DNA from 2 places in the Streptococcus pluranimalium genome. Region 2 is predicted to be linked to the other one. Evidence: predicted binding sites of a transcription regulator. Region 2 holds the regulator's gene; the other holds the start of a gene.

Region 1 (7,807 bases), 180 kb from region 2:
ATCAACGTTGGTTTTTGATGAGTAATCTTTTCAATCGCTTGATTAGTAGCTGTAATTTCTTGCTTGATCCCTTCAACAGATAGAGTTGTCAAATTCGGATGAGACCAAGTATGATTTCCAATTTCATTACCTTGATCAATCATTCTTTTTACTAATGTCTCCTGACCAGCTAATTTATGACCAAGCGTAAAAAATGTCGCTTTAGCATTATATTGATCTAATATTTCCAAAACACGAGGTGTTGTGTCAGGATTAGGCCCATCGTCAAAAGTTAAAGCAACTCTCTTAAGATTCTTTTTCTTCTCCTCCTGGTAATCTTGATAACTTGTTAAATCATTCCCTGTGAGATATGTTCCTTGAATAGCATCAAAAATAGACGTAAGTGGTAGACTCAGTTCCTTAGTCAAAAAAAGCTGGCTATCCTTATAAGAAAAATTAATCTCTGACCAATCATCACTTTGGAAGGGTTCTAAAACTGTTTTTTTTCTCTCTTGTGACCAAGATCCCTGGCTAGTTGCCGCTTCAATAACTTTCCGAAAAGCAGCTTTATCCCTTATTAAGTCATTTAAAGTAAAAGGAGTCTTATACCTAGCATCTTTAAAATGTATCCGTTGATGTTCTTTATCTTTCTCCTTGATAATATCTAATCCCTTAATGCGATAACTACTTTCTTTTAAGACTAATTCTGAAATTCCATCTAAATTAGACGATGCTTTTTGCGGATAGAGTAGGTGCAGACGCTCAACTTCATGATTGGCATATTTCCCTAGCTGATTTTGCTTAGGCATTAGCGCCTTTAATTCTTTTTGAACAGGGTTACCTTCTTCGCCTATGCTAAAATAAATCCAGGATTCCTTATCCGACCAAACTTCTTGCCCATTTGATATCGGGATATCACGACTAAGATTATTTTGAAAGCCCTCAACAAAGTTTGTTACTTTTTCTTGTCGATATTGGGTATAGAACATTCTTCCTAAAAACATTATTAAAAATATTCCCCCGATAAGAAAGAATAATATGAGTAATATTTTCTTCATCTGCAACTCCTTTTCTTCATTATAAAGAGAAGAATTAAAAAAGACAAGAAAAAATCTTAATGTCATCAAAAAAATCGCTCTAATAATTAGAACGATTTTTTTGATTATTTAATATCAAAGACAACCGATTTTACAGAAGTCATAGCTTCAATAGAGTATTTAACCCCTTGGACACCAGCACCAGATTTTTTAGCTCCCAAGAATGGGAAATTATCGGTACCGCGTTGTGTTTTGTTATTGATGTGTACTGTACCAACTTCAAGCTGTTCTGCAATTGAGAAAGCAAGTGGGAAGTCGTTTGTAAATACAGAAGCTTGAAGACCGTATTCAGATTGGTTTGAAATCTCAATAGCTTCTTCAACTGATTTAACACGGATAACTGGAAGGACAGGACCGAATGGTTCTTCCCAAGCTAATTTCATATCAGTCGTTACCTTATCAAAAAGGACTGGGCAGATAAGATTACCTTCACGTTTGATTTCAGTCTTAACTTCAGCGCCTTTTTCAACAGCATCATTAATAAGTCCTTCAACAAAGTCTGCAGCACCAGTATCGATAAGTGGTGTGATATCCGCATTATCTTCTGGGTTACCGATTGTTAATTTAAGAACTTTTTCACGGATGATTTCGACAAGTTCATCAGCAACTTCTTCTTGTACAAGAACACGTTTAACCGCTGTACAACGTTGACCTGAGTAACCAAAGGCACCATCTACGATGTTTTTAGCTGCTTTCTCAAGGTCTGCATCTTTAAGAACGATAGCTGAGTCTTTACCACCAAGCTCAAGCATGATTGGACGCATACCAGCCATTTTACCGATACGTTCACCAACTGGAGTTGAACCTGTAAAGTTAATAAAGTTAACAGCTTCATGTTCTACAATGTAGTCACCAATAACAGAACCACGCCCTGTAATGGTACTGAAGACACCAGCTGGAAGACCAGCTTCAGCAAATACTTCAGCCAATAATAGACCTGAAATTGATCCTTGCGTTGGTGGTTTAAGAGCAACAACATTCCCTGAAATCAAGGCTGGAGCAATTTTTGAACCTGCCAAGTTAACGGGATAGTTAAACGGTGAAATAGCAAGCACTAGACCAAGAGGTTCACGACGAACGATGGCAATTTTTTTCTTGCTAGCAGCATCAAAACTACCGCCCTCAAGAACCTCACCTTCCATACGAACACCTTCTTCAGCTGCATAGCGGACAATTTCTGCTGTACGAATAACTTCAGAAACCGCTGCTTTATAACCCTTAGCAACTTCTTTAGAAAGAACAGCCCCAATTTTTTCAGCATCACGAACAAGGATATCTGCAGCTTTATGAAGGTAAGCTGCACGTTCTACATAAGAAAGTGCACGCCATGCTGGTTGAGCAGCGCGAGCAGTTTCGTAAACGTAGTCAACATCTTCTTGACTCATAGCTGGGACAGATCCTAGTTCTTCTCCTGTTGCTGGAGCGTAGATTTTAATGTCATTATCTGAAAGTTTCCACTCTCCGTTGACAAGGTTTTTATATTGTTTAGACAATTCCTTGCCTCCTTTACACTTAGTATGTTTTCTATTCTAGCACTTTATCTAGGGAATTCAATTATTTACTACATAAAATATCTGAATTTTCGTATTTTTATTTGATGATTCAAACAAACTAAAAAGAGGTTGCCCTCTTCTTAGTTGCTTAAATTATAGATATTCCTTTTGAAGTTCAAGAACTTCTTCAGCAGTTGAACATTCTGTAAGAGCACGATTGGCATACTCTTCCATTTTTGCTGAATCAAGAGTTTTCATCAAGCTACGTGTACGAAGTACAGATGTCGCTGACATAGAAAACTCGTCGAGACCCATTCCAACAAGGAGCGGTACAGCTTGTTGATCACCAGCCATCTCACCACACATACCTGCCCATTTCCCTTCAGCATGAGCTGCTTTGATAACATTGTTAATCAAACGAAGGATTGATGGGTTATATGGTTGGTAAAGGTATGACACTTGTTCGTTCATACGATCTGCTGCCATTGTGTATTGGATAAGGTCATTTGTACCAATTGAGAAGAAGTCAACTTCTTTCGCAAATTGATCAGCAAGCATTGCTGCAGCTGGGATTTCAATCATGATACCAACTTGAATGTCATCGGCTACTGCTACACCTTCAGCGAGCAAGTTAGCTTTTTCTTCATCGAAGACTGCTTTTGCTGCACGGAATTCTTTAAGTAGAGCAACCATTGGGAACATGATGCGCAATTGACCGTGTACAGACGCACGAAGAAGAGCACGAATCTGTGTACGGAACATTTGATCACCAGTCTCAGAAATTGAGATACGAAGTGCGCGGAATCCAAGGAATGGGTTCATTTCATCAGGAAGATCGAAGTAAGGCAGTTCCTTATCTCCACCGATATCCATTGTACGAACCACAACCGGTTTACCGTTCATGCCTTCAAGCACAGCTTTATAGGCTTCATATTGCTCATCTTCTGTAGGGAAGTCTTGAGAATCCATGTACAAGAATTCTGTACGGTAAAGTCCTACAGCTTCAGCACCATTATCATTAACACCTTCGACATCTTTTGGTGTACCAATGTTAGCTGCTAATTCAAAGTGCTTACCATCAGCTGTAACAGTTTGTGCATCTTTAAGAAGTGCCCATTCAGCTTTTTGTTTGGCATAAGCTTCACCAGCTTCTTTGAAAGCTGCGATTTCTTCTTGGCTTGGGTTAACGATAACTTCACCAGTAATTCCATTAACAGCCAAAACATCACCATCTTTTACAATTTCAGTAATGTTGTTAGTTCCAAGTACAGCTGCGATTTCAAGAGTACGAGCCATGATAGCTGAGTGACTTGTACGTCCACCAATATTAGTTACGAAAGCTTTAACAAAGTTTTTATCAAGTTGAGCTGTATCTGAAGGTGTTAAGTCATGCGCAATAACAATTGACTCTTCACTAATCGTTGCTGGGTTTGGCAATTTCACACCAAGGAGGTGAGCCAAGACACGTTTTGCAACATCACGAATATCCGCTGCACGTTCTTGCATGTATGGGTTGTCTTCCATACCTTCAAAAAGTATCACGAACATATCAGTAACTTCTTTCAAACCAGCTTCTGCATTAACTTGTTTCGCGCGAATTGTTTCTTTAATCTGACCAATCATTTCTGGGTCAGCAAGAACCATTAAATGAGCATCAAAAACGGATGCTGCTTCTTCACCAAGCGTACCTACGGCTTTTTCACGGATAACAGAAAGCTCGTCTTGAGACGCCGCTAGAGCTGCATCCAGACGAGCTTCTTCTGCATCTGTATCTGAAACTGAAACAGTTTCAAATGACAAATCCGGTTGAACCAATAGATATGCCTTAGCAACTGCAACACCATCAGATGCTGCGATTCCTTTAAGCATTTCTGTCATTTTCTTATGCCAATCCTTCTTTTGTCATTGTTTCTTCGATTGCTGCAAGAGCATCGTCAGCGTCTGCACCTTCTGCAGAAATTGTAACATCAGCACCTTGACCAACACCAAGACTCATAACACCCATGATTGATTTAAGGTTAACTGCTTTACCTTTGTAGTCAAGAGTGATGTCTGAAGCAAATTTGCTAGCTGTTTGAACAAGCAAAGTAGCTGGACGAGCGTGAATACCTGTTTCTGCTACAATATGAAAATCTTTAGAAGCCATGATGGTTCTCCTTTTTTCTCTTTTTAATTTTTGAGTCATCCATGATAACCCTTACAATTTCCAATTATAACACAAGCCTATTTTTTTTTCAAGATTTTATAAGCTAGATTGAAAAAATTTACAGGATACTTTCGACCTTCTTACATCACTTATGGAAAAATAATTTTGGCTTGTTTTCAATCTATATTTTCAACCTATATATTGAAGAAAAAAATCACTACTTAGCGTAAAATATTTGTTCAAAGACTAGTTCTATCTGTTTTCCTTAAGTTTTCATTCCAACACAATATATTGGGGTATAAGAAAAAGATATAACTATATTTTGTGTTTCACCAGTAATAATCTATTGCATTTTAAGCTAATTTTGGGTATGCTATTGTGGTACTTAAAAAGGAGAGTTATCAGATGAGTAACATTACTATTTTTTCAAAAAACAACTGCATGCAATGTAAAATGACTAAAAAATTCCTAGAAAAGGAAGGTGTTTCATTCAAAGAAATCAACATTGACGAAGAACCTGAACACATCGAATACGTGAAAAGTTTAGGATTTGCAGCAGCTCCAGTTATCCAAGCTGGCGATGTTGTTTTTTCTGGATTTCAACCTGCTAAACTCAAAGAAATTGTCTAAAAGTAGGGTAAGCCATTGAAGGTTGCCTTTCATACCCTTACTGGTCAGACAGCCAGATTTATCAACAAACTTGACATCGCCCAAGATGATATTATAACACTGATGCCAAGTGGGCAAACACCTCACTGTCATCATAAGTTTGTTGTCATTATTCCCACTTACAATGACAATTTTGACTATGTTGAAGATTTTATTGAAGACAATCTAGCACATTGTTACGGTATCATTGGTATCGGCAATCGAAACTTCGGCCCTGATTTTTGTCGTGAAGCCAAGGAATTAGCACAAAAATATCAGCTACCACTGCTCCATGAATTGGAATTTAGCGGTACTGTAGAAGACACTAACATAGTAAAAGGAATCTTAGCGCATGAGTCTTAAAGATTTGGGAAATGTTACTTATTTCCGTTTAAATAATGAAATTAACCGTCCCGTTGATGGACAAATTCCTCTGCATAAGGACAAAGAAGCTCTCGCAGCTTTCTTTGAAGAAAATGTCAACCCTAACATGATGCCTTTTGGTTCAATGACAGATAAAATCAACTATCTGATTGAAAATGATTACATCGAAACAGGTTTCATTAACAAGTATAGCCAAGCATTTATTGAATCCTTAGCCCAAGACTTAAAAAACGAGAATTTCCAATTTAAGTCATTTATGGCGGCTTATAAATTCCACCAACAGTATGCTCTTAAAACAAATGATGGAGAGGCTTACCTAGAAAGCATGGAAGATCGCGTTATGTTTAACGCCCTCTATTTTGCAGATGGTAATGAAGAATTGGCTCGTGATTTAGCTAAAGAAATGATTAGCCAGCGGTATCAACCTGCTACTCCTTCATTTTTAAATGCTGGACGTAGCCGTCGTGGGGAGTTGGTCTCTTGTTTCTTGATCCAAGTGACTGATGATATGAACTCAATCGGCCGTTCAATCAACTCTGCACTTCAACTCTCACGTATTGGTGGTGGTGTTGGTATTTCCCTTTCTAACCTTCGTGAGGCTGGAGCTCCTATCAAAGGTTTTGCTGGAGCTGCATCTGGTGTGGTTCCTGTTATGAAACTCTTTGAGGATAGCTTCTCTTACTCTAACCAACTAGGGCAACGTCAAGGTGCTGGAGTGGTTTATCTCAATGTCTTCCATCCAGACATCATCTCTTTCCTTTCAACCAAAAAAGAAAATGCGGATGAAAAAGTGCGTGTTAAAACCCTGTCACTCGGTGTAACTGTTCCTGATAAATTCTACGAGTTGGCTCGTAAGAACGAGGACATGTACCTCTTTTCTCCTTACAATATTGAAAAAGAATACGGTATCCCATTCAACTACATCGACATCACTGAAAAATATGATGAGTTAGTAGCTAATCCTAAGATTACAAAGACTAAAATCAATGCTCGTGAATTAGAAACGGAGATTTCTAAGTTACAACAAGAGTCTGGATACCCTTATATCATCAATGTTGATACTGCCAACCGTTCTAATCCAATTGATGGTAAAATCATCATGTCCAACTTGTGTTCAGAGATTCTACAAGTACAACAACCAAGCATGATTGACGACGGTCAAAACTATCTTACACTGGGAACAGATATTTCATGTAACCTTGGTTCAACCAACGTTGTAAATATGATGACCTCTCCTGATTTTGGACGTTCGATCAAAGCGATGACACGCGCCCTTACTTTCGTGACAGATTCATCAAGTATCGAAGCCGTTCCATCTATTAAGAACGGTAACGACCAAGCTCATACTTTCGGACTTGGCGCTATGGGACTTCATTCCTTCCTTGCTCAACAGCACATCGAATATGGTAGTCCGGAATCAATTGAGTTTACGGATATTTACTTCATGTTGCTCAACTACTGGACACTTGTAGCTTCTAATGAAATTGCCCGTGAGCGTCAAACGACTTTCGTTGGTTTTGAAAATTCTAAGTATGCTGACGGTAGCTACTTTGACAAGTATGTTACAGGTCAGTTTGTACCGAAATCAGACCTTGTAAAAGACCTCTTCAAAGATCATTTCATTCCTCAAGCAGAAGATTGGGAAGCTTTACGTCAGGCAGTTATGGCTGATGGTCTTTACCACCAAAATCGCCTAGCTGTGGCACCAAATGGTTCTATCTCTTATATCAATGATGTTTCTGCTTCCATTCATCCGATCACACAACGCATTGAAGAGCGTCAAGAGAAAAAAATTGGTAAAATCTATTATCCAGCGGCTGGATTGTCAACAGATACAATCCCATACTACAAATCAGCCTACGATATGGACATGCGTAAAGTGATCGATGTTTACGCTGCTGCTACTGAGCATGTTGACCAGGGTTTGTCATTGACCCTCTTCATGCGTAGCGAAATCCCAACGGGGCTCTACGAATGGAAAGGTAGCGCCACCAAACAAACCACTCGTGATCTATCTATCTTACGTAACTACGCTTTCAACAAAGGTGTCAAATCAATCT
Region 2 (7,807 bases):
TATATAAAAAATAATAAAAATAATATTAAAGGTGGAAAAATGACAAAAAGTATTCTGATCATAGAGGATGAGAAAAATCTTTCGCGCTTCGTTTCTTTAGAATTACAGCATGAAGGGTATTCGGTAACCATTGAAAGTAATGGTCGCGCTGGTTTAGAAACAGCATTAGATAAAGATTTTGATTTGATTTTATTAGACTTGATGTTGCCAGAGATGGATGGCTTTGAAGTGACACGTCGCTTACAACAAGAAAAGTCAACTTATATCATTATGATGACTGCTAGAGACTCTGTTATGGATATTGTTTCAGGATTGGATCGTGGCGCAGATGATTATATTATCAAGCCATTTGCGATTGAGGAACTCTTAGCGCGTGTTCGTGCTGCTTTTCGTCGTCAAGAAATTGAAGAAAGTAAACGAAATGCTTCAGGTGGAGCTAGCTATCGTGACCTCAAATTGGATCCACAGAATCGCTCGGTTGTTCGCGGGGATGAAACAGTTCCTTTAACAAAACGTGAGTTTGATTTGTTATCTGCTTTGATGTCTAACATGAACCGTGTCATGACACGTGAAGAATTATTAAATCTTGTCTGGAAGTATGATGAAGCTGTAGAAACAAATGTTGTTGATGTCTACATTCGTTATCTTCGTGGCAAAATTGATGTCTCTGGTAAAGAATCATACATTCAAACTGTCCGTGGTATGGGTTATGTCATTCGTGAAAAATAATCATGCTTTTCAAGAATTATATCGAATGTCGCTAAGAAGAAAAATGGTCCTAGTCACAATGGGGCTGTTTTTTCTCATTTTAACAACATTTACGATAATGGTTCTGCTTTTTTCTAATGACTTATTAATTAAGCAAGAAGAAAAAACCATAAGATCAACCGCCGATTTGCTTCAAAGACACATTTCTGATATTGATAATCCCTTAACAAAAGAAAATTTAGTGGGATATCTACAGACAGCGCAAACAATTGATGTGGCGAGCTCAGAAACGATATTAACTGAAGGTATGGCTATAGCTGGAAATAACTCGGTTTCTCATCTCTTATATTCTAACCAAGTCGCTTATTTGTATAATGATGAGAAAAAGCTACTTTTTACCACTGGTTTAGAAGTAGATGATATTAAGTTAGGCCCTCTCAATGTTCTGCGGTCTGAAAAAATCGAAGATGATAGAGGGTTTACATTAAGTGTTCCTGTTTTTAATCAAACAGGGAAGAAAGTGATTGGATACGCTAAATTATTTCATAATCTAGAGTTCTACTATGCTTTAAAAAATCGTTTGATTATTTTATTGCTTTTCCTAGAAGTCGGCACAATTATTATTGTTTTAGTAATCATGCGATATAGCATAGAGACCTTTTTAAGACCTATTTATAGTCTTCGTAGGGTTATGCGTCGCATTGAAGCTGACCCTACTGATTTGGACGTTAGGGCGGATATTAATAGTGGCGATGAGATTGAAGAGCTTTCGCATATCTTTAATGACATGATGTCTAGGATTGCAGAACAAAATAAGTTACAGCAACAATTTATCAGCGATGTTAGCCATGAATTGAGGACACCTGTTGCCGTTATTAAGGGGCATTTGGACATGCTTAGTCGCTGGGGGAAAAATGATCCTGACATTTTAGAGGAAAGTTTAGAGGCTAGTCGCCATGAAGCCCATCGTATGAATTTGATGATCAGTGACATGCTTGATTTGATTCGTCTTCAAGGTAATTTAACAGGTAAAAATAAAGAAGTGACCAGTTTGGAGGAACCTATGCAAGCTGCACTTTATAATTTTGAAATTTTACGACCTGATTTTCAATTTAGCTTACATATCAAATCAGCTCATATTCGCGCTAAAATTGCTAAAAATCATTTTGAACAGTTACTAACGATTTTGATTGATAATGCCATCAAGTACTCACCCAATAAGGGACAGATCGATTTGTTTTTAGACCAAGAGGATGGTTATGCTCTAGTGACCGTTGAGGATGAAGGAGAGGGTATCGCTAAAGAAGACTTGCAAAATATTTTTGAGCGCTTCTATAGAACAGATAAGTCACGTAACCGAGAAGGCACCCGAGCAGGATTAGGTATTGGTCTGTCTATCCTTAAGGAAATTTGTGATGCTTATGACTGTCGACTCAGTGTCGATAGTGAGGTTAATGTTGGAACAAGCTTTGTTGTGGCTATCCCCTTAGCAACTGATACCGAAACATCTTCATATGATTAGTATTTGTTATGATCAAGAGGTAGGGAGCTTTCGTTTGATATCAATGTTCACTTTTACAATTCCAATAAGACTAATTGATCTTCTGGTTGTTCTGGGGGTGCTTTAGATGACAAATGAATGAGGCAAATGGCATTTTAAGTAATCTTTCATTGCTTTAGGAGCTTGTTTGTTTTTATGACGTTAGTAAACCAGATGATAGAAGGCTAGGAATGGTAGAGACTTAGTCAAAGATTATTGCAAAAAGTTCTGAAAAGATTCGACTTCATCTGTTTTTAATGAAGTCGATTTTTTAAAGACCTATCATGAGGGTCTGTCTGATGGTTTTATTTCTATTTCAAGATATGCTATAATTAAGTATTACAAGCTCACTATAATAATTGTTTTTGAAGCTTTTAAATAAAGCTTTAGTAGTCATTATATAAAGAAAGATGGGGTGTTTTTTGTGCGTTGTCCAAAATGTCATACTACAAAATCTAGTGTCGTTGATAGTCGTCAAGCCGAAGAGGGGACAACTATCAGAAGACGTCGCGAATGTGATCATTGTCAAAATAGATTCACGACTTTTGAGCGTGTAGAAGAGTTGCCACTCTTGGTGGTCAAAAAAGATGGGACTAGGGAAGCCTTTTCAAGAGATAAAATATTACATGGTATCATCATGAGTGCACAGAAACGCCCAGTTTCTAGTGAGGACATCGAAAATGTCATCAGTCGTATCGAGCAGGCTATCCGTAGTAACTATGAAAATGAAGTGCCAAGTACAGTTATTGGTAACATGGTGATGGACGAGTTAGCAGAACTAGATGAGATTACTTATGTTCGTTTTGCTTCTGTTTATCGTAGTTTTAAAGATGTTGATGAAATCGAAGAATTGTTGCAACAGATTACCAATCGTGTTCGTGGAAAAAAGGGTAGTTAATGAGACCTATTGATGAATTTTCCTTTGTAAAAGGTAATGTGGTCGATGTGGCTCCAGAAGCTCTCATGACTTGTTATTATCCCATTATTGGTCAAGACGCCTTCAGTCTATATCATTATTTGGTTGCCTTTAAGGATGATGGTGCCAAAAAACATAAGTTTTCAGAGATTCTCAATCACACGTTGATGGGAATGTCATCCTTTGAAACAGCGTTGGCAACCTTGACAGCAATGGACTTGGTTGCTTTCTATCAGCATCGGGACTCCTACCTGATCAATCTAAAAGCTCCCTTATCAACCGAAGCTTTTTTGAAAGTCTCTTTATATCGACAGTTGTTGATACAAAAAATTGGGGAAGTCGCTGTCGGTGAGATTGATCTTGTGTTACCAGAAAATGCTCAGAATTTGTCTAAGAAATTTTCAGATGTCTTTGACGATCAGGGACACGTCGCTCTTTTAAAAGAAAATAACAATGCGAAAGAAAGTTTTGATTTGGAAGCTTTCAAAAATCTGATGAAGCGTGATGGCTTGTCTTTTGCTCAAGAAAAATCAGACATTATCGGTTTACATCGTATTGCTGAAAATTATCAAATGACCTGGTATGACACTTATCTGCTAGCTAAGGAAACAGCTATCAATTTGACGATTTCTCTGTCAAGAATGAAAACCAAAAAAGAGCAGTCTAAGGGACTTCTTGTTAAATCAGGAGAATTAACGGCTCAAGAAGCTATTCTTGTCAAAGAAGCAAAGCTTGATAGGGCAGATGTTTTCTTGGCGAAAATCAAGAAGACACGAAAAGCGTCAATCACTCATGATGAGAGGCAGTTGCTTCTAGACTTGGCTAAAATGGGTTTTTTGGATGAAGTGATTAATGTTATTGTGCTTTATACCATCATGAAAACCAATTCAGCCAATGTGAATAAAAAATACGCTATGAAGATAGCTAATGATTTTGCTTATCAAGAGATTAATAAGGCTGAAGTAGCAGTTTTAAAGATGCGTGATTTTTCAAATAGAACCTCTAAATCAACTCAAGCATCCTCGAAACAATCAGTAAAACCTAATATTCCTGAGTGGAGTAATCAAGATTATCAGAATCAGACGTCTGATGAAGATCAAAAACGACTAGAGGAAGCAAGACGTAAGGCTTTGGAACGCCTTAGAAAGGACTGATCATGGAAAAAGTAGGACAAACTTTACATAAATCGGGACATTCTAGGCACTTCGATGCCCACCAAGTGACCCAACTAATCTTATCAGATCCTGATGTGGTGACTTTTATCAATCAACATGGCTTGACACAAGATGAAATCAAACGGAGTTTACCAAAGTTCAATCAATTCATTAATGAACGCCGTAAATTTCAAGATCAGGAAGACAGTTATATTGCCAAGGGTTACGAGCCTATTTTAACTATGAATGAGGGTTATGCGGATGTGACCTATTTGGAAACAAGGGAGCTAAAAGAAGCGCAGGAACAAAAAGCTATTGAAAATCGGATTAATCTGGTAAGTTTGCCAAAATCCTATAAATCCATTTCATTTGATGATGTTTTATTGGATGATGTTAAGCGTTTAGATGTTTATGAAAGTTTGGTTGATTTTATTAGCCAGTACCCTAGTCCTGACCAGAAAGGGCTATATCTCTATGGGGATATGGGGGTTGGAAAGTCCTTTTTCATGGCAGCTTTGGCGCACGAATTGTCAGAGAAGAAAAGTGCCCTTACAACGATCCTGCATTATCCAAGCTTTACCATTGATATCAAAAATGCGATAAAAACAGACTCGGTCAAAGATGAAATTGATGCTGTTAAAACCAGTGAAGTTTTAGTTCTTGATGATATTGGTGCAGAGCAAACCTCATCATGGGTACGTGACGAGGTTTTGCAAGTGATTCTGCAATACCGTATGCAAGAAAACTTACCAACTTTCTTTACGTCAAATTACAGTTTTGCGGATTTAGAACGAAAATTGGCTAATGGTCGAAATGGCGACGAAACATGGCAAGCAAAACGAGTCATGGAGCGTGTACGCTTTTTAGCTAAAGAGACCCACTTGCAGGGTGAAAATAGAAGATAAGGATCAATTACACCTTGGGACTTATCGAAATAATTATAGAAAAAGATAGGGAGACATTATGTCCTTACCAACAGTTGCTATTGTCGGACGTCCCAATGTGGGGAAATCGACGCTATTTAACCGTGTTGCGGGTGAACGTATTTCCATCGTTGAAGATGTGGAAGGAGTGACACGTGACCGTATTTATACTAGTGCTGAATGGCTTAATCGCCAGTTTTCATTGATCGATACAGGAGGTATCGATGATGTCGATGCACCATTTATGGAACAAATCAAGCACCAAGCTGATATCGCTATGACAGAAGCCGATGTTATTGTTTTTGTTGTGTCTGCCAAAGAAGGTGTGACCGATGCTGATGAATATGTCGCACGCATCCTTTACAAAACGAATAAACCGGTTATCCTAGCAGTTAACAAAGTGGATAATCCGGAAATGCGTGCTGAAATTTATGATTTCTATACATTAGGTCTAGGGGATCCTTTCCCTGTATCATCTGTTCACGGTATTGGTACAGGTGATGTTTTGGATGCCATTGTGGAAAATCTTCCATCTGAACATGAGGAGGAGAATCCAGATATCATCAAATTTAGTTTGATTGGACGTCCGAATGTTGGCAAATCAAGTCTTATCAATGCCATTTTAGGTGAAGAACGTGTGATTGCTAGTCCAGTAGCTGGAACAACTCGTGATGCCATTGATACAAACTTTACGGACAGCGAAGGTCAAGAATACACCATGATTGACACTGCAGGAATGCGTAAATCTGGTAAAATTTATGAAAGCACTGAAAAGTATTCTGTTATGCGCTCCATGCGTGCTATTGACCGCTCGGATGTCGTTCTTATGGTTATTAATGCTGAAGAAGGTATTCGAGACTATGACAAGCGTATTGCTGGCTTTGCTCATGAAGCAGGTAAAGGCATTATCATCGTTGTTAATAAATGGGATACGATCAAAAAAGACAACCATACTGTCAGTCAATGGGAAGCGGATATCCGCGACAATTTCCAGTTCTTGACTTATGCACCTATTATTTTTGTCTCAGCTGAAACTAAGCAACGTCTCAATAAATTGCCTGAGATGATTAAGCGTATCAGTGAAAGTCAAAATCGTCGTATTCCATCAGCCGTACTTAATGATGTTATTATGGATGCTATCGCCATTAATCCGACACCAACGGATAAAGGGAAACGTCTCAAGATTTTCTATGGAACACAAGTGGCGGTTAAACCACCAACATTTGTTATTTTTGTTAACGAAGAAGAACTCATGCACTTCTCATACCTTCGTTTCTTAGAAAATCAAATTCGTGCTGCTTTCGGTTTTGAGGGGACACCGATCCATCTCATCGCACGTAAACGTAGTTAGTGATACAGAAAAGAGGCAGGGACAAAAGTCCCTGCCTTTTTAGGTTATCGTCAAATGAATTCACTTTCAGACAAGAAAATGAGACACAGATAGCTTAAATAGCGCCCACCTACCTGTTTGAGCTGTCCAAACCTAGGAATGAACGAGTGAGGGGAAAGTGAACACTTCGAGTTATCGATTTTTGTCCCACACTCTTTTGAATTATCTAAGCACTATCACTTTATCTGTTATGTTCAGGCTAAAATCTAGATTGGTAAGGATAATGATGTTAGTGAAATGATTTACTGAAACTGATTGGGTGTTGTTAACGGTTTTCTTTTTGTAGTACAATTATTTTGAATCTCAGAGTTCCTTTTATGTGTTTGTGGTGAACGACATGATATTTCTCTGAGCTATTTTTGTGCTCTCAACTGGCTAACTTCATTTTAGAACTTTCGTTTTTTTGATTCTTCTGGTAAATCATTCTATTGTTCAATTATCATAAGCGAAATACTAGGCTTTTTGTTATAATAAAGGGATAGATAATGCGAGGTTTAGCTAAGTTAGTTATTGCAATAAAGTCCTTTAATCAGCTTTATCTGGCATGAGAGGTAAAACAATTATGGCAAAATTAATTCCAGGTCGTATCCGTAATCAAGGAATTGCTTTTTATGAAGCAGGTGCGATTTCGATTATTTCTCAAGAAGAAACCGCACTACAAGCTAGTGTTGATGAGGTCGTCATTCAGTATTCTTTGGATGATGAAGCTGTTACTTGTCAGTGTGCTTTTTTCCATGAAAAGTCTTACTGCGAACATCTAGCTGCGATTGAATATTTTTTAAAAAACGATATTCAAGGGCAGGAATTAGCAGAAGAGCTGGAGGAACAGTCTGAGGTCGTTGAAAAGGTTTCAGAACGTCAGTCATTTGGAAGTTTATTTTTAGATACCCTACAAATGAATGAAAGTAGTGATGATGTCTTCAGCCTCAGCGCTGAGGGTCAGCAAAGTCTGTATTCGAATGAAATCTGGTGGACGCTTCGTATCCGTCGTTTGCCTGACCAGAGAAGTTATGTTATTCGTGATATTAAGAGTTTTCTCAATCTTATCAAGAAGGAATCCTTTTATCAAATTGGAAAACATTATTATGAACCCTTATCATTTGGACAATTTGATGATGCTAGTCAACAACTGATTGAGTTTTTATGGCGTATAACACCTGAGACTTCTCAACAAGA

Evidence for each region. Region 2 encodes NrdR, which represses ribonucleotide reductase genes. Its sites were predicted from a motif close to ACACNATATATNGTGT; they were not measured.
Region 1: a site for NrdR is predicted at 4,997-5,012, ahead of nrdH (glutaredoxin-like protein NrdH). Genes of this name have one in related genera too.

Annotation. Positions count from the first base shown of each region.
Region 1 covers NZ_CP025536.1:567,422-575,228, reverse strand. The annotation lists gene C0J00_RS02955 (polysaccharide deacetylase family protein) at 1-1,037, opposite strand, end outside; gene C0J00_RS02950 (NADP-dependent glyceraldehyde-3-phosphate dehydrogenase) at 1,142-2,569, opposite strand; gene ptsP (phosphoenolpyruvate--protein phosphotransferase) at 2,723-4,447, opposite strand; gene C0J00_RS02940 (phosphocarrier protein HPr) at 4,452-4,715, opposite strand; gene nrdH (glutaredoxin-like protein NrdH) at 5,121-5,345, shown strand; gene C0J00_RS02930 (ribonucleotide reductase stimulatory protein) at 5,361-5,726, shown strand; gene nrdE (class 1b ribonucleoside-diphosphate reductase subunit alpha) at 5,716-7,807, shown strand, end outside.
Region 2 covers NZ_CP025536.1:382,980-390,786, forward strand. The annotation lists gene C0J00_RS01950 (response regulator transcription factor) at 40-729, shown strand; gene C0J00_RS01955 (HAMP domain-containing sensor histidine kinase) at 773-2,230, shown strand; gene nrdR (transcriptional regulator NrdR) at 2,673-3,146, shown strand; gene C0J00_RS01965 (replication initiation and membrane attachment family protein) at 3,146-4,318, shown strand; gene dnaI (primosomal protein DnaI) at 4,321-5,223, shown strand; gene der (ribosome biogenesis GTPase Der) at 5,282-6,592, shown strand; gene C0J00_RS01980 (DEAD/DEAH box helicase) at 7,194-7,807, shown strand, end outside.